One region of the Paraburkholderia sp. PAMB 6770 genome, then DNA from elsewhere that is predicted to be linked to it. Evidence: predicted binding sites of a transcription regulator. Region 1 holds the regulator's gene; each other region holds the start of a gene.

Evidence for each region. The regulator LexA, encoded in region 1, represses DNA repair genes until DNA is damaged. The targets are predictions, from matches to a motif close to ACTGTATNNNNATACAGT.
Region 2: a site for LexA is predicted at 2,174-2,191, ahead of recA (recombinase RecA). Genes of this name have one in related genera too.
Region 3: a site for LexA is predicted at 2,860-2,877, ahead of imuA (translesion DNA synthesis-associated protein ImuA). Genes of this name have one in related genera too.

What each region holds. Positions count from the first base shown of each region.
Region 1 covers NZ_CM173238.1:2,023,435-2,029,368, reverse strand. Annotated here, with positions in the region: gene AC3AP7_RS09225 (universal stress protein) at 83-559, shown strand; gene AC3AP7_RS09220 (DUF2939 domain-containing protein) at 675-1,340, opposite strand; partial or broken gene AC3AP7_RS09215 (hypothetical protein) at 1,470-1,667, opposite strand; gene lexA (transcriptional repressor LexA) at 1,884-2,534, opposite strand; gene AC3AP7_RS09205 (asparaginase) at 2,662-3,702, shown strand; gene AC3AP7_RS09200 (FAD-binding oxidoreductase) at 4,032-5,348, shown strand; gene AC3AP7_RS09195 (SDR family oxidoreductase) at 5,345-5,934, shown strand, end outside.
Region 2 covers NZ_CM173238.1:3,016,834-3,022,767, reverse strand. Annotated here, with positions in the region: gene AC3AP7_RS13675 (sensor histidine kinase) at 1-1,280, opposite strand, end outside; gene AC3AP7_RS13670 (response regulator) at 1,289-2,038, opposite strand; gene recA (recombinase RecA) at 2,272-3,360, shown strand; gene recX (recombination regulator RecX) at 3,398-4,192, shown strand; gene AC3AP7_RS13655 (DUF2889 domain-containing protein) at 4,302-5,030, shown strand; gene sucC (ADP-forming succinate--CoA ligase subunit beta) at 5,027-5,934, shown strand, end outside.
Region 3 covers NZ_CM173238.1:2,366,156-2,372,089, reverse strand. Annotated here, with positions in the region: partial or broken gene AC3AP7_RS10735 (3-oxoacyl-ACP reductase) at 47-262, opposite strand; gene tnpC (IS66 family transposase) at 345-1,916, opposite strand; gene tnpB (IS66 family insertion sequence element accessory protein TnpB) at 1,974-2,312, opposite strand; gene tnpA (IS66-like element accessory protein TnpA) at 2,309-2,695, opposite strand; gene imuA (translesion DNA synthesis-associated protein ImuA) at 2,893-3,600, shown strand; gene AC3AP7_RS10710 (Y-family DNA polymerase) at 3,530-4,999, shown strand; gene AC3AP7_RS10705 (error-prone DNA polymerase) at 5,006-5,934, shown strand, end outside.

The sequences.
Region 1 (5,934 bases):
GCGTTTTCCAGCCCTTGCCAGCCGAATTGCGGCGCACCATGATGGAGACGAGAACCGCGATCGGCGCGGAAGGGAGATCATCATGGCGAGCTACAAGAAAATTCTGTTGTGCTACGACGGCTCGCGCGAGGGCCGCAAGGCGTTGCGCTGCGGTGCGGATCTGGCGCTGGACCTGAAGGCGGAGACGCATCTGCTGTCCGTGGTGGACATGCGGTCGAGCATCGCGCAAAGCGCCGGACTGCTGACGGACGTGGCCTGCGGCAGCTTCGAGAAAGCCGCGCGCGACATCCTGCAGGAGGGTGTCGACTGGCTGACCGAGCGCGGCGTGCGGGCGCAGGGGCATTTCGCGTTTGGTCATCCGATCGACGAAATTGCGAATCTGTCCAGCGAGCTGCAGGTGGACCTCGTCGTCGTCGGGCACCGTTGCCGCACCGGGCTGTCGCGCTGGTGGATGGGCGCGGGCAACACGCCATTGCTCGACCGCGTTTCGTGCAGCATCCTCGTGGCGTGCTCGTCCGCGCAGGAGCAGCAACAGGCCGCCGCCGAGGCTGCAGCCTGATTCTCGCGCGGCTCCGCGGCTGGGCCCTTGCGGGTCTCTCGTTCTCGCGTGGACCGTTGCCTGGGCCCGTGTTGGGGCCGTTGTTTAGGCTGTTGTTTGGATCGACGGGTTTGGCCTAGTCGCCCAGTTCGACGGCCGCCAGCTTCCAGGTGAACCACCCCTCGCGATGCAAGATCGCGCGGTAGCGTGCGTCGCCCACGCCATGCTGGTAGGTGACGACGAATTCATTCAGGCTGCGATAGCCCGCGTGCGTGTGCGGCGGCGCAGATGGCTCAGACGGGACGGACGCGGCGCCGGTAGCCGCAGTGCCTGGCGTGGCGTCTGCAGCCGCGGAAGGGGCCGTGTCCGGCGGCCGCTGCTGCGGGTTGCCGCTCGGCGGCATGCCGTTGAGCAACGCCGCGACGCCGGCAGGCGTCGCGTAGGCATCGACCAGCGGCCCGACCAGTGCAATGCCGATCATCGCGCCCAGCGCCGCGAACGGATTGCCGCTGCCGTGCACGCGACGCGTCATGAGGCCCGCGATCTGCTCCTTCAGGCTCTCGCGCAGCGCGGGGTAGTCCACGTATTCGCTGACGGTTTGCGCATCGCGCGCGTCGGCGGCCTGCTTCAGACGGTTGAGCGCGACATAGGGGGAGGCATAGCCGTAACCCAGTATCGCGACCAGCGCGACAACGATGAGAACCGCAATGAACGGCTTCGTGGAGCCGCGGCTGGCGCGGGGTGAGACTCGGGTTGCGGCCGAGGTGGAAACCGCGGGTGAAACTGAGGTTGAAACCGGCATCGTACGGCGCGCTCCAGAAAGTGAGGCCAGGTGTAGAGCCAGACACGGAGCCAGACACAGGGTCAGGCACAGGGTCAGGCACGTGGCCAGACGCGGGGCCGAGGTGGGCGCGTGCGGTGATGGAGTCCGTTAGCGGCTCGCGACGCCCGCGCTTTCCTCTGCAATGCAGCGGTCGATCATGCGGCATACGGCGTCCAGCGTGCCGACCATGATGACGCGCGACGGTCCATGGTACACGCGCACCGGCGCGCGGCGCGCCGGCTCCGCCATATGGAGCCCGGCATTCAGCGACACGCGTGCGAAAGCTGGCAAGGCAGACGGCGGGGTGCGCGGTGCGCCCGATACGCTGCGGTCTGGGTGGGCCGCGGGCGCCGGATCGAACAGCGAGCCGCTGGGCGGGCCGGCGTCGAGCGGCGCGCACGGCACGACGCCGCGCAGGTGACGCAGACGGCCGAACTGGCGAAAGGGCAGCAGGCGGGCAAGGCGTTCCATGCGTTTCTCCAGACGGGATTCAGACAGGGTTCAGACGGTTCTTCAGACGGTTCAGAATTCGGTGGGACGGATCAGCCCCACCGCAATGCCTTCGAGCGCGAAATCTGCACTGCCGGCCTCGACGAAGATGTTTTCGTAATCGGGGTTCTCGGCAATCAGTTCGATGCCGTTCGTGCGGCGCTTCAGACGCTTCACGGTGACGTCGTCGCCGAGGCGCGCAACGATGATCTGCCCGTCTTTTGCCTCGCTGCGCCGCTGCACGGCGAGCAGGTCGCCGTCGAAGATGCCGGCGTCGCGCATCGACAGCCCGCGGACTTTCAGCAGGTAGTCGGGCTTGCTCGAGAACAGCGCCGGGTCGCATGCGTAGTGCTGCGCGATGTGCTCCTGCGCGAGGATCGGGCTGCCCGCCGCGACGCGGCCGATCAGCGGCAGCGACAGTTGCAGCAGCGCCGCATGCGGCAGCGTCAGCTGGTGCGGCGCGTCGTCCTGCCCGGCCAGCAGCCGGATGCCGCGCGAAGCGCCGGCCGCGAGCTCGATCACGCCCTTGCGCGCGAGCGCGCGCAGATGTTCCTCCGCCGAGTTCGCCGAGCTGAAGCCGAGTTCCGCGGCTATTTCGGCGCGGGTGGGCGGAAAGCCCGTGCGCTCGATCGCGCGGCGGATCAGATCGAAAACCTGCTGCTGTCGTGCGGTGAGTTTGGTCATGGCGCCACTGTATGGATAGACAGGTGACTGTATTTTTATACAGTATCGGGCACTTTTCAAGTGTTACGTGAAGTCCCCGGCGCCAGAGCGTGCCGCGGCCCGTCTCGCATCGATTACAATCGCCGCCATGACTACCTCGCCTTCCACCGCTTCCACGCACGCCGCCGCGCCGGCGCGCGTCCTGCCGCGCATCGCGGTGCTGGCCACCGGCGGCACGATCGCCGGCTCCGCGGCCGACGCGACCCATACCGCGGGCTACCAGGCCGGCGTGGTCGGCGTCAACCAGCTCCTCGACGCGGTGCCGGCGCTTGCCGGCGTCGCGCGGATCGCGCCCGAGCAGGTCGCGAGCGTCGACAGCAAGGACGTGGCGCTCGCGCTGTGGACGCTGCTCGCCGCGCGGGTGAACGCGCTCGCGGCGGATGACGCGATCGACGCCATCGTGATCACGCACGGCACCGATACGCTCGAAGAAACCGCTTACCTGCTGCACCTCACCGTGCACACCCGCAAGCCGGTGGTGCTGACCGCGGCGATGCGGCCGTCCACCGCGCTGTCGGCCGACGGCCCGCTGAACCTGCTGAACGCGGTGACGGTCGCGGCGAGCGCCGCGGCCGCCGGACAGGGCGTGCTGGTGGCGTTCAACAACCGCATTCACAGCGCGCGCGACGTCGTCAAGGTCAGCACCTATGCGGTGGACGCGTTCCAGTCGCCCGAGGTCGGCGCGCTCGGCTGGGTGCAGGATGGCCGCGTCGAGTTCCAGCGCGGGGTCGTGCGCGCGCATCCGCTCCCGGGCGGGTTCGCGGCCGGCGACGACTGGCCGGCCGTCGAGGTCGTCACGAGCTATGCGGGGGCGTCGCGCGTCGCGGTCGATGCGCTTGTCGCCGCGGGCGTGCGCGGCATCGTCGTCGCCGGCACAGGCAACGGCTCGATTCACGCTACCGTGCAGCAGGCGCTGGCCGAAGCGGCGAAGGCGGGCGTCGCGGTGGTGCGCGCGTCGCGTGTCGGATCGGGCCACGTGATGCGCAACGGCGCGGCGCCCGACGATGCGCTCGGCTTCGTGAGCGCGGGCTCGCTCAATCCGTACAAGGCGCGGGTGCTGCTGATGCTGGCACTCGCAGCGGGCGTGGCTGGGGCCGACGCGCTGCAGCAGGTGTTCGACACGTACTGACGCGCGAGGCGGGCGCTGCGCCCGCCCGGTCGGTCGGGCTCGCGGAAAGAGGGGGCGGGCGCCCGTCTGCGTGGGCGTACAGTGCACAGTACTCCTGTGTATTGGGGCGCTCCTGCGTGTGCCGCCCCATGCCCGCGTCGCTCACGGCCCACAGCCCAGAATTCACGACCCGCAACCCGCAACCCGCAACCCCAATGAAACGCGACACGCTCCCGGCCATCCTGGCAAAACGCGAACGAATGTGAGCTAGCAGACAGTGGCGGCGCGTGCGGCCGTCTACGATCCGCTTCGTCCATTTTCCTCTTTGCGTGGCGCGATTCGTGATGAGCGTGTCGAAGCTCCAGTCGTGGGGGCGTTATCCGTATGCGCTCCAGTTCCCTTGCCGGCCCGGCTGGCGCGACGGCATCGAGGCCGCGCTCGCGCTCGCGCGCGAACGCTTCGGCACCACGCTGCCGTTCGGCAACGGCCGCAGCTATGGCGACAGTTGTCTCGCGGCCACCGATCACGTGCTGCAGTTGCGCGGACTCGACCGCTTCATCGCCGCCGACTGGGAACAGGGCGTCGTGCGCGCCGAAGCTGGCGTCACGCTCGGCGAAGTGCTCGCGCTCGCGGTGCCGCGCGGCTGGATGCTGCCCGTCACGCCCGGCACGCAGTTCGTCACGCTCGGCGGCGCGGTCGCCAACGACGTGCACGGCAAGAACCATCATGTGCGCGGCACGTTCGGCGCGCACGTGCGGCGCTTCGCGCTGGTGCGCTCCGATCGCGGCGCGCTCGAATGCGCGCCCGACGAAAACACGGCGCTGTTTCGCGCGACGATCGGCGGCCTCGGGCTGACCGGGATCGTCGCGTGGGTCGAGATCCAGCTGATGCGGGCCGGCTCCGCCTACATCACGCAGACGAGCGTGCCGCTCGCGAATCTGGACGCGTTTCTGCAGGTGTCGGCCGAGTACGATGCGCGGCACGAGTACGGCGTTGCGTGGGTCGATTGCCTGAGCGGCGGCGCGGCCCTCGGGCGCGGCATCTATCTGGCCGGCGACCACGCGGACGACGGCGACTTCACGCTGCCGGCCGCGCGCAGGCGCAACGTGCCGTTCACGCCGCCGTGCTCGCCGGTGAACCGCTTCACGATCAAGGCGTTCAATGCGCATTACTACTGGCGCCACGCGCAGGCCGCACGCGAGAGCCGGGTCGACTTCGCGCGTTTCTTCTATCCGCTCGACGGCGTGCGCAACTGGAACCGCATGTACGGACGGCGCGGGTTCCAGCAGCATCAGTGCGTGCTTCCGGATGCGGCCGCGCGCGATGCGCTGCGGGCGATGCTCGCGGCGATCGCGAAGAGCGGCGCGGGCTCCTTTCTCGCGGTGCTCAAGCGCTGCGGCACGCGGGTGTCGCCGGGGCTGCTGTCGTTCCCGATGCCCGGGGTGTCGCTCGCGCTCGATTTCCCGCAGCACGAACGTGCGAACGCGGAGCTGTTTGCGCGGCTCGATGCGATCGTGCGCGAGGCCGGCGGCCGCCAGTACCCCGCGAAGGACGCCCACATGAGCGGGGCCGATTTCCGCGCGGCCTATCCGGCATGGCAAACCCTCGAAACACTGCGCGACCCGGCGTTGATGTCGCGCTTCTGGAAACGGACCACACAGTCATGAAGAACGTTCTGATCGTCGGGGCGACGTCCGCCATCGCGCTCGCCTGCGCGCGGCGCTGGGCCGCGCAGGGCGCGCGCCTGTTTCTCGCCGGGCGTCACGCGGCGCGGCTCGACCAGCTTGCGCAAGACCTGCGCGTGCGCGGCGCGCGCGAAACCTTCACCTGTGCGCTCGATCTCACCGCGCGCGACGCGCATCCGGCGATGCTCGCCGCGTGCCGCGCCGCGCTCGGGCAGATCGACATCGTGCTGATCGCGCACGGCACGCTCTCGGATCAGGCCGAATGCGAGCGCGACGTCGAGGCGGCGATGCGCGAGCTGTCCACCAACGCGCTGTCGACGATCGCGCTGCTCACGCTGCTCGCGAACGTGTTCGAGGCGCAGCGCAGCGGCACGATCGCGGTGATTTCGTCGGTGGCGGGCGACCGCGGCCGCGCGTCGAACTACGTGTACGGCGCCGCGAAGGCGGCGGTCACGACGTTTTGCGAGGGCTTGCGCGCGCGGCTGTTCAAGTGCGGCGTGCGGGTGCTGACGATCAAGCCCGGCTTCGTCGATACGCCGATGACCGCCGGCCTCGCGCTGCCGGGCCC
Region 2 (5,934 bases), 990 kb from region 1:
CCGGCCTGCGGGTCCGGCCGCACGCGCACCGTAATGCGGCCGCCCGCGGGCGTGTAGCGGATCGCGTTGTCGATCAGGTTCGACAGCATTTCGCGCAGCATCACCGCATTCGCGTCCAGTTCGACCGCGTCGTCCGGCCCTTCGTAGCCGAGATCCATCTGCTTCGCGAGCGCGGCCTGCACCCAGTCGCGCACGGCCGCCCGCGCGAGCACCGTCAGTTCGACCGGCGCGAAAATCTGCCCCGACAGCCGGTTTTCCGCGCGCGCGAGCGCGAGCAGTTGCGTCACGAGCCGCGCGGCCTGCTCCGAACTCGTCGCGATCTGTTCGAGCGAGCGGTGCACCTCGGCCGGCACCTGTTCGCGCAGCGCGAGCTCCGCCTGGGTGCGCAGCCCCGCAAGCGGCGTTTTCATCTGGTGAGCGGCATCGGCGATAAAGCGCTTTTGCAGCGCCATGTTCTGTTCGAGCCGCGTGAGCAGGTCGTTGAACGACGTGACGAGCGGCTCGATTTCCGGCGGCGCGCGGCGGGCCTCGAGCGGCGACAGGTCGTCCGGCCGCCGTGCGCGGATGTGCGCCTGCAGCGCGTGCAGCGGCGCAAGGCCGCGCGACAGTCCGAACCACACGAGCAGGATCGCGAGCGGCAGCACGACGAACTGCGGCAGGATCACGCCCTTGATGATGTCGTTCGCAAGCTGCCGGCGCTTGTCGAGCGTCTCGCCGACCTGCACCAGCACCGGCTGCGCGCCGGGCGTCCGCGGAAACGCCACGGTCGTGTACGCGATGCGGATGTCGTTGCCGCGCAGCATGTCGTCGCGAAACTCGACGAGCCCCGGCGGCGGCCGGTCTTCCTCGTGCGGCAGCGGCATGTCGCGGTCGCCCGCCACCAGCTCGCCGCGCGTGCCGAGCACCTGATAGAACACCTTGTCGACGTTGTCGCTGCCCAGGAAGTCGCGGATCACACCGGGCAGCGACAGCTCCGCCACGCCGTTCACCGGATGGATCTGGCGCGCGAGCACGTACGTGTCGGCTTCGAGCGCGCGGTCGAACGGACCGTTCGCGATCGACTTGGCGACCAGGTACGTGACGGCGATGCTCATCGGCCACAGCAGCAGCAGCGGCGCGAGCATCCAGTCGAGAATCTCGCCGAACAGCGAGCGCGGCCGGGCCCCGGCGGCGGCCTCGGCTTCGTCGGGCGGCGCGAACGGGTTCGCGTAGCGCGCGTCGCGCGCCTTGTCGTCGAGATCCGCCGTTTGCGCGGATGGCCGCCGGGCGCGCGCGGACATCGTCGTGCCTATCTGGACGGCGCGGACGGCGGCCCCGCGCCCAGCCCGGAGGACGCGGCCGGCGGGGCCACCGGGGCCGGCGGGGTCTGCGGCGGCGTCTTTTCGAGGCAGTAGCCGAGCCCGCGCACGGTAACGATGCGCACGCCGCTCGGCTCGATCTTCTTGCGCAGCCGGTGCACGTAGACCTCGATCGCGTTGTTGCTGACCTCCTCGCCCCACTCACACAGGTGATCGACCAGCTGCTCCTTCGACACGAGCCGCCCGATGCGCTGCAGCAGCACTTCGAGCAGCCCCAGCTCGCGTGCCGACAGGTCGATCACCTGGTCGTTGATCGACGCGATCCGGCCGACCTGGTCGAACGACAGCGAGCCGTGCCGCACCACCGTCGCGCCGCCGCCGGCCGCGCGCCGCGTGAGCGCGCGCACGCGCGCCTCCAGCTCGTTGAGCGCGAACGGCTTGGCCATGTAATCGTCGGCGCCGAGGTCGAGCCCCTTCACGCGTTCGTCGACGCTGTCCGCCGCCGTGAGGATCAGCACCGGCAGGTTCGAATTGCGCGCGCGCAGGCGCCGCAGCACTTCGAGCCCGGACATGCGGGGCAGGCCGAGATCGAGAATCAGCAGGTCGAAGCTCTGGGTGGACAGCGCGGTGTCGGCCTCGACGCCGCTTTTCACATGATCGACCGCATAGGCCGATTGGCGGAGTGATCGGACCAGACCATCCGCGAGTATGCTGTCATCTTCGGCAATGAGAATTCGCATGATGCGCCAGAACGCTCTCGCCGGCGCCGTTCAGGCACCCGGCGCGCGGCGGTCTCCAGAATGTGTCGCCGGTAGTTTTGCACGGCGCGGCTGGCGCAACGAGAGAAACGCGCGAGAAACGTGCTTGCCAAAACTACTGTTTTTTTATACAGTGTCTGCGTTTAGTGTGCTGTCCACGCAAAATGGGCTGCACGTCTGCCTCAGACGCCGTTCATCATAGCAAAGGACGATTCATGGAAGAAAGCAAGAAAGGCTCGGCTGGACTGACTGCTGAGAAGAGCAAGGCGCTGGCCGCCGCGCTCGCGCAGATCGAAAAACAGTTCGGCAAAGGATCGGTCATGCGGCTCGGCGCGGGTGAGGCGGTCGAAGACATCCAGGTCGTATCGACCGGGTCGCTCGGCCTCGACATCGCGCTAGGCGTCGGCGGCTTGCCGCGCGGCCGCGTGGTCGAAATCTACGGGCCGGAGTCGTCCGGCAAAACCACGCTCACGCTGCAGGTCATCGCGGAAATGCAGAAGCTCGGCGGCACCGCGGCGTTCATCGACGCGGAGCACGCGCTCGACATTCAATACGCGGCCAAGCTGGGCGTGAGCGTGTCCGACCTGCTGGTGTCGCAGCCGGACACCGGCGAGCAGGCGCTGGAAATTGCCGACGCGCTGGTGCGCTCGGGCTCCATCGACATGATCGTGATCGACTCGGTCGCGGCGCTGGTGCCGAAGGCCGAAATCGAAGGCGAAATGGGCGACTCGCTGCCGGGCCTGCAAGCCCGTCTGATGTCGCAGGCGCTGCGCAAGCTCACCGGCACGATCAAGCGCACCAACTGCCTCGTCATCTTCATCAACCAGATCCGCATGAAGATCGGCGTCATGTTCGGCAACCCGGAAACCACCACCGGCGGCAATGCGCTGAAGTTTTACGCGTCGGTGCGTCTCGACATCCGCCGCATCGGCTCGATCAAGAAGAACGACGAGGTGATCGGCAACGAAACGCGCGTGAAGGTCGTCAAGAACAAGGTGTCGCCACCGTTCCGCGAAGCGATCTTCGACATCCTGTACGGTGAAGGCATTTCACGCCAGGGCGAAATCATCGACCTCGGCGTGCAGGCCAAGATCGTCGACAAGGCCGGCGCCTGGTACAGCTACAACGGCGAACGCATCGGTCAGGGCAAGGACAACGCACGCGAATTCCTGCGCGAGAATCCCGAAATTGCCCGCGAAATCGAGAATCGCATTCGCGAATCGCTGGGGGTGAATGCAATGGCCGAGTTGCCAGCCGGCGCGGGTGCCAACTCGAACGCGGAAATCGAGAGCGAAGAGGAGTAAGCACGCTGTGATACGCAAGGGCCCCCCCGCCGCCGGGATGCGAGATGCGGGCGGCCCGCGCAGCGAAACCGGAGGTCGGGGTCCCAGGGGCACCGACCCCGGGCGTGCGTCTCAATCCGCGGCGCCGACGGGCAGACCCTCGGCGCAAACACCGCCAGGCGCGGCCGACCGGTTCGAAACGTTCGAAGCATTCGAGGCGCTCGAAGCCCACGAAGCCCACGAAGCATTCGAAGCCCACGATCAGGCTTCGGCGTCTGCTGCGGGGAAGCCGCCCGACCCCCACGCGATCCTGCGAGCCGCTCACCCGCGCGAGGCGGAAGTCGCATATACCCGCTCGTCGGATCAGCGCCGTGCCCGCCCCGATCGCACGGACAAGACGCAAGGGCGCTCGCTGAAGGCACGCGCGCTTGGCTATCTGTCGCGGCGCGAATACAGCCGCGCGGAGTTGTCGCGCAAGCTGGTTCCCTATGTCGACGCGGCAGACGCGCTCGAAGGCCTGCTCGATTCGCTGGAGAAGGAGGGCTGGCTGTCCGACACGCGCTTTGCGGAAAGCCTGATTCACCGGCGCGCGGCGCGCCTCGGCGCGGGCCGCATCGTCAGCGAACTGAAGCGCCACGCGGTCGGTACCGCGCTGATCGAAGAGGCCAGCGCCCAGCTCCGCGAAACCGAACTGGAACGTGCGCGGGCCGTCTGGCAAAAGAAATACGGCACGCTACCCGACACCCCGGCCGAGCGGGCCCGGCAGGCCCGGTTTCTGGCCGCGCGCGGCTTTTCCACTGCCATCATCGGCAAGATTCTGAAGGGTATCGACGACGAATGGAGCGGCGAATAGCCGGCGAACCGGCCCCGCGCACCGGCTTGGTGCTGTGCACAATCCAGACTGTCTCAAATACCCAGTATGCTAAACTCCAGTGGTTTTCCAATCTGGCCTTTCCTTCCGCATGCCGCTCGCCCCGCCAGTTCCCCGTCAATTGCGCCATCGCCGCGCGATCCGAGCGGAGGCCTATGAGCGCGAAGACGGTTTGTGGGACATCGAGGCCTGCCTGACCGACCAAAAGCCACGCGACGTGGCGCTTGCGTCGGGCGTCCGGCCCAACGGTCAGCCGATCCATGAACTCTGGCTCCGCATCACGATCGATCGCAAGCTCAACGTTGTCGACGCGCAGGCGTCGTCCGACTGGGTGCCCTATCCCGGTCGATGTGAAGCCAGTAACCCCGCCTATCGGGCCCTCATCGGGCTCAACCTGTTCCAGAACTTCCGTCGCGACGCTGCCCGTTTGCTGGCCGGCACCGCAGGCTGCACGCACCTCACGGAGCTCTGCGCAATCCTGCCCACTGCCGCCATCCAGGCCTTCGCTGGCGACGTCTGGAACACCGCCGGCCAGTCGTCGCGCGGGGCGCAGGGAACGGACGGCGCAGGCAGCGACGCAGACTCGAACGCAAAACCGCCTTTCCAGCTGGGTCGCTGCCACGCGCTGCGATTCGACGGCGAAGTGGTGCGCCAGTTCTACCCGCGCTGGTTCGGCCGCGCGCCGGAATCCGCGGGGTCCGCGCAAGCCGCGAACGCGGCCGGCGAGCGGACGCGAGACAGTAACGGCAGCGCCCGGTTGAGCGGCAGCAGCGGAAACGAAGTTCTATCCAACTCTCAGACTGAAGGGAATCACGCATGAAGATTCACGAGTACCAGGGTAAGGAAATCCTGCGGAAATTCGGCGTCGCGGTACCGCGCGGCAAGCCGGTGTTCTCGGTGGACGACGCGGTCAAGGCCGCCGAGGAGCTGGGCGGTCCGGTGTGGGTCGTCAAGGCCCAGATCCACGCAGGCGGTCGCGGCAAGGGCGGCGGCGTGAAGGTGGCCAAGTCGCTCGAACAGGTGCGCGAGTACGCGAACCAGATCCTCGGCATGCAGCTCGTCACGCACCAGACCGGTCCGGAAGGCCAGAAGGTGAACCGCCTGCTGATCGAAGAAGGCGCCGACATCAAGAAGGAACTGTACGTCGGCCTCGTGATCGACCGCGTGTCGCAGAAGGTCGTCGTGATGGCGTCGAGCGAAGGCGGCATGGACATCGAGGAAGTCGCCGAAAAGACCCCGGACGCGATCCACAAGGTCGCCGTCGATCCGGCCGTCGGCCTGAAAGACGCCGAAGCGGACGCGCTCGCGAAGAAGATCGGCGTGCCGGACGCGTCGATCCCGCAAGCGCGCGCGATCCTGCAGGGTCTGTACAAGGCGTTCTGGGAAACCGATGCATCGCTCGCCGAAATCAACCCGCTGATCCTGACCGGCGACGGCAAGGTGATCGCGCTCGACGCGAAGTTCAACTTCGATTCGAACGCGCTGTTCCGCCACCCGGAAATCGTCGCGTACCGCGATCTGGACGAAGAAGATCCGGCTGAAGTCGAAGCGTCGAAGTTCGATCTCGCGTACATCTCGCTCGACGGCGACATCGGCTGTCTCGTGAACGGCGCGGGCCTCGCCATGGCGACGATGGACACCATCAAGCTGTTCGGCGGCGAGCCGGCGAACTTCCTCGACGTCGGCGGCGGCGCGACGACCGAGAAGGTCACCGAAGCGTTCAA
Region 3 (5,934 bases), 340 kb from region 1:
CATGCGCGCCGTCAATCCGCGCGTCTGGATTCCAGCGCATATCGAACTACCAGGGAACGGTACGACCGAGATAATCGACGTACTGCAAGCCCGGCGTACCCCGCTTCGATAGCAACACGTCCACGAGACCCGGTACGTTCTCCTCAATACCGAATGGCGCATCCGGGCCGCCCAGCGCGGTGCGGATCCATCCCGGCGCCATTAGCGTCATTGCGCGTGCCGAATCCCCGTGGCGGCCTGCAAAGCTACGCATGACTTTGTCGTAGCAAAATTCCATCCGCCGCGATCATCCGATTGTCCATCGTAAGCGGCCAGCCATCCCATCTTGACGCGCGAGGAAGGAGTTAGCTGGTCGCGGCCGGTTGCCATCGATGCGGCAGCAACGAGGCGATATCGCTATGCCGGTGTGTCGGCAGTCGCGTGAGAACATCCTTGAGATACGCTTGCGGCTCATGGCCGTTGAGTTGCGCTGACCGGATGAGGCTCATGATCGCGGCTGAACGTTGACCGGCACGAAGTGATCCGGCAAACAGCCAGTTGTTGCGTCCGACAGCCCACGGGCGGATCTGGTTCTCAACCCAGTTGTTATCGATCGGCACAGCCCCGTCGTCGAGATAGCGCGTCAGCGCTTCCCACCGGTTGAGCGTGTAGTCCAGCGCCTTCGCTATCGCCGAGCCCTCGGAGACGATCCGGCGATGTGTGATCAGCCACTCGTGAAGTGCATCGCACACTGGCCTGGCTCGATGCTGTCGAAGCTGGTATCGGGCGTCATCGTTCAGTGCTGCGGCGTCGCGCTCGACATCGTAGAGCGCGGCGAAGAACGGTAGTGCCTGCTTCGCCACCTCGCTGCTGTGGTTGGCATGCAGTTCGTAGAATTTGCGCCGTGCGTGCGCAGCGCACCCGATCTCGGTGATGCCCTGCTGGAACGATGCCTTGTAGCCGCTGAAGTCGTCGCATACCAGCTTGCCATGCCAGCCATCGAGGAACGCCCGGGCATGCTCTCCAGCACGGCTGCTGGCGAAGTCGTAGACCACGGCGCGCAACCCGCTGAGCTGGGTGGACGTATACGCCCACAGGTACGCCCGATGTGTTTTGCCTTTGCCGGGACTGAGCATCTGTACCGGTGTCTCGTCTGCGTGCAGCACGGCCTGCTTCAGCATCTCCTGTCGGAGCGCGTCCACCAGCGGCTGCAGTTGCACTCCGCACGCGCCGACCCACGCCCCCAGCGTCGACCTCGGAATGGCGAGACCGGCACGCGCAAAGATCTGTTCCTGACGATACAGCGGGAGGTGGTCGGCGAATTTGTTGACCAGTACCGACGCCAGCAGCCCCGTGGTCGGGATGCCCTTGTCGATCACATGCGCCGGCACGGGGGCCTGGATCAACGTCTCGCAGTTGCGGCATACCCACTTGCCCCGGATATGCCGCTCTACCGTGAACACGCCCGGCGTGTAGTCCAGCTTCTCACTGACGTCCTCGCCAATGCGGACACGTTCGCAACCACACCGGCAGGTCGTGCTGTCCGGCTCGTGCTGGATCTCGATGCGCGGTAACTGCGCAGGCAGAACCGATCGCTTCGGCTGTTCGCGCTGTGTGACTGTGGCGGGTTGCAGTTGCTCCAGCTCGATCTCGATGGCGGCCAGATCGCCATCGATCGCCTCGTCGAGCAGGTTCATCTGTTCACCGTTGAACTGCTCGCTGCGACGGCCGAACTGCTGGCGCTTGAGAATCGAGATCTCATGCGTCAGATGGTCGATACGTGTCTGCCGGAAGCGCAGTTCGCGGTCACGCTCGCTGACTTCACGCGCCTTCGCCTCGATCTCCAGATCCTTTGCCTGAACCTGAGCCGCGAGCTGCGCTGCCAGCGTGCGCAGTTGTTCCGGGCTGAGGGCTTCGAGATCGGATGGCAGGTTCATGCGAATCAGTCTGCCAGAAGCCAGCAACCCGGAGAAGCGAAACAGTTTACGCCGCCATCAGACGATCCGGATCACGCTGTCCGGTCCGACGCGTTGCCACGGCAGGCCCAGCACAAGCGCCGCGAGCTGTTCGTGCGTGAGGGTGTGCTGCTTCGGCTCGCTGCCGACAGGTGGCCAGCTGAACTGACCTTGATTCAGGCGCCGGGCGGCCAGCCAGATGCCGAAACCGTCGTGAATCAGAACCTTCACGCGGTTGGCGCGGCGATTGGCGAACAGGTACGCGTGGTGAGGATGTGCAGCGCCGAACACCTTGACCACGCGCGCCAGTGCCGTATCGAAACCCGCACGCATGTCCAGCGGTTCAACAGCCAGCCAGATCTCGTCGACCTGGATCACCTCAGCCACTCGCGCAGCCAGGCCGCGCATTGCGTTGCCTCCGAGACCGGCCAGCTCACTGTGACCGACTGGTTGCCGCGATGCACTTCGATCCGGATCTCTGCGGGGCGCACACTCCGCTGCTCCAGCGCGACTGGAACAAACGTCGGCGACGGTAACGGCTGCACTTCTGACGGGCGCCCCGGCATTCCACGCGGCAATCTGCCTTCGGCCTGATCAATCCAGCGTCGCAGCAGGTTCGCGTTGAGCCCATGCTCCAGCGCGACCGCTGAGACCGAAACGCCCGTGGCCTGGCAGGCGGCTACCACTTCGGCCTTGAACTGTTCGCTGTAGCGTCGCCGGCGACGGCGCTCCGTCGGAGCGCGTTCTTCGATAGTGTTCACGTGTCCACTTATTTGCTCTTAGTGGACGCGATACTCGCAAGTGCTTGAGCGGCATTCAAGGTGACTTGGCCGGACGCTTACTGTCCATCTTTCCCTTCCGTCAAAAATCCCCACGCTGGCATATTAAAAGTGCTGGATCGCATGGGAAAATTTCCGTGTAGGATGCTGTATATATATACAGTATTTCCCTACACCTCATGCCCACTCCGGCTAGCAGCGCTGAAGACATTCATCCATCGCTCTGGCGAGCATCCCAACTCGCTCAGGGACAGGGCGATATCGTGGATACCGGCTACCCGGCGCTATCGGCCGAGTTGCCCGGCGGCGGCTGGCCGGTCGGCGTGTTGATTGATCTGATGATCCGCCAGGCGGGGAGCGGCGAGATGCGTCTCCTGCGGCCCGCGCTCGGCAGGCTTGCGGATCGTCCGATTGCACTGGTACAGCCCCCTCATCTGCCCGACGCCCTGGGGCTCAGCCATATCGGATTACCGCTTGATCGCCTGCTACTGATCAGGACACCAAAATTTACCGATGCCCTCTGGTCCGCAACGCAGATTCTGCGTGCGGGCAGTTGCGGCGCACTGATGCTGTGGGCACACCACGCGCATGCCTCATCGCTGAGACGTCTGCATCTGGCCGCCCAGGCATCCGGAACGCTGTTCGTGATGATCCGGCCGATCGAGACGGCGCAGCAGGCATCGCCGGCCATGCTGAGGCTGATATTGCGACCGACCGACGAAGGCTTGAGCGTCGACATCGTGAAACGGCGAGGCCCCCTGCGTACGGAATCTGTGTCGATTGCTCTTCAACCCACCCCCATTCTGTTTTCCCGCCATGCGCGTCTTTCTCGCCGTTCATCTGCCACGGTTGTGCATCGAGGTCTTTCGGCCGAAGTGGTCGCCTGAGCCCGCGTGCGGCAGTGCCGTGCTCGAGCGGGACACGGTGCTCGTCGCGGATGATGCGGCGCGCGCAGCCGGCGTCAGTCCCGGCATGAAGCGCGGCGGAGTCGTGACGCTTTCGCCGCAGACCATGCTGTACGAACGCGAAATGGCGCGCGAATGCGCGGTGCAGCGTGAAGTCGCGATATCGCTGATGAGGTTTTCTCCCGATCTCGCATTACTCGACGAAGCCACGATCGTTGTCGAAGTCGGCGCGAGCCTGCGGCTTTTCGGTGGCATGCTGTCGCTGTGCAGGCAGGCAAGGGCGCTGCTCGGCACGCTCGGTCTGAGCGCCCGTATCGGCGTTGCCCCGACCGGGTACGGCGCCGCGCTGCTGGCAACGCAGCGGGCCCGGCGGGTCCTGCAGTTCGCGTCGCTCGAACGCGTGCTGTCGCCGTTGCCGCTGCAGGCAATCGCGGCATGCCGTCCGTTTGCCGACTGGTTCGCGGGACTGGGCTGCGACACCCTTGCCGATCTGCGACGCTTGCCGCGAGCGGGGCTGCTGCGGCGTTGCGGCGAAACATTGCTCGACTCGCTGGATCGCGCATTCGGCACTGCCCCGGAGCTCTTCGACTGGTTCGAATTGCCGCCGTTTTTTTCGGCACGTGTCGAGTTGCCGGACCGGATCGAGGACGCAAGCCACGCCCTCTTCGCCGCGCACCGGCTGCTCGTGCAGCTATGCGGCTGGCTGTGTGCGAAGCAGCTGGCCGTATCGGCGTTCACGCTGTCGATCGAACACGAGCGCGGCCGCGCGGCGCTGCCGCCTACGACGCTTGATATCGCGCTCGCCGATCCGACCTGGCGAGAAGCACACCTGCTGCGTCTTCTGACCGAGCGGCTGCACCGGCTCGCGTTGCCCGCACCGGCACTCGCGTTGCGGCTCGATGCGGTGCGCTTCGCACCCGCGGAGCCCGCAACGCAGACGCTGTTTCCGCAGCCCGGCGCCTCGCCGCAAGATCACGCGCGTTTGCTCGAACTGCTGATTGCCCGTCTGGGCGAGGAGAACGTGCTGCGCCCGGCGCCCCTCGCGGATCACCGGCCGGAGGTCGCAAACCGCTGGGTGCCGGTACACCAGGCGGTGAAAGCCGACGGCCTGCCGCAGACCCTGCCGCGGCCGACCTGGATGCTGGCCGAACCGTTGCGTCTGCTGATGCGGGACGATCGACCGTTCTACGGCTCGTCGCTGCGCGTCGTATCGCCGGCCGAGCGGATCGAGGCCGGCTGGTTCGACGGCCAGTTGGTCACGCGCGATTATTTCGTCGCGCAGGCGGACGACCGCAGCTACTACTGGATTTACCGTGAGCGTGTCAGCAGCCGCGATGCCGAAAACGCACCGCGCTGGTTTTTGCACGGCCTGTTCGGATGACGGGCGATGGACATGACCTCCACCCTCGTGCCGGCCTATGCCGAGCTGTTCTGTTTGTCCAACTTCACGTTTCTGCATGGTGCGTCGCATGCGGAAGAGCTGGCCGACCGTGCCGCCCAGCTCGGTTATGCCGGGCTCGCGATCACTGACGAGTGCTCGCTCGCCGGCATCGTGCGCGCGTACGTCGCCGCGCAGGAGGCAACGCTGCCGCTCGTCGTCGGTTCGTACTTCCAGTTGCGCCATGCCGACGGTTCGCCTGCGTTCGGATTGATCCTGCTCGCACAGAATCGCGAGGGATACGGCAATCTGTCGGAGCTGATCACGCTGGCGCGCACCCGCATGCCGAAAGGCGAATACCGGCTGACGCCGCAAGACCTGTCGCGGCCCGAACGCGCGCACGCGCATCTGCGTGGCGCGCCCGATTGTCTCGCGATCCTCGTGCCGGATTTTCCCGCGCGCGAAGACAGGCTGGCGTCGCAGCTCGAATGGCTCAATGCCACTTTTCCGGGGCGCGCCTGGGTCGGGCTGGTCCAGCTACAGCGCGCGATGGACGATATTCACCGCGGTGCGATCGAGCATGCCGCCGGGCAGATGCAGGTACCGGTCGTCGCACTCGGCCATGTCGTGATGCACGTGCGCTCGCGCAAACCGCTGCAGGACACGATGACGGCGATCCGTATCGGCCAGCCGGTCCAGGCGTGCGGCTATGCGCTCGCGCCGAATGCCGAGCAGCATCTGCGCTCGCGGCTGCGCATCGCCAACCTGTACCCGGAGCAGGCGTTGCGCGAGACGATCAACGTGCTGAACCGCTGTACGTTTTCGCTCGGGAACGATCTGAAATACGAGTATCCCGATGAACTCGTGCCGCGGGGCTATACGCCAGGCGCCTACTTGCGTCAGGAAACCTGGCGCGGTGCGCAGCAGCGCTTTGCCGC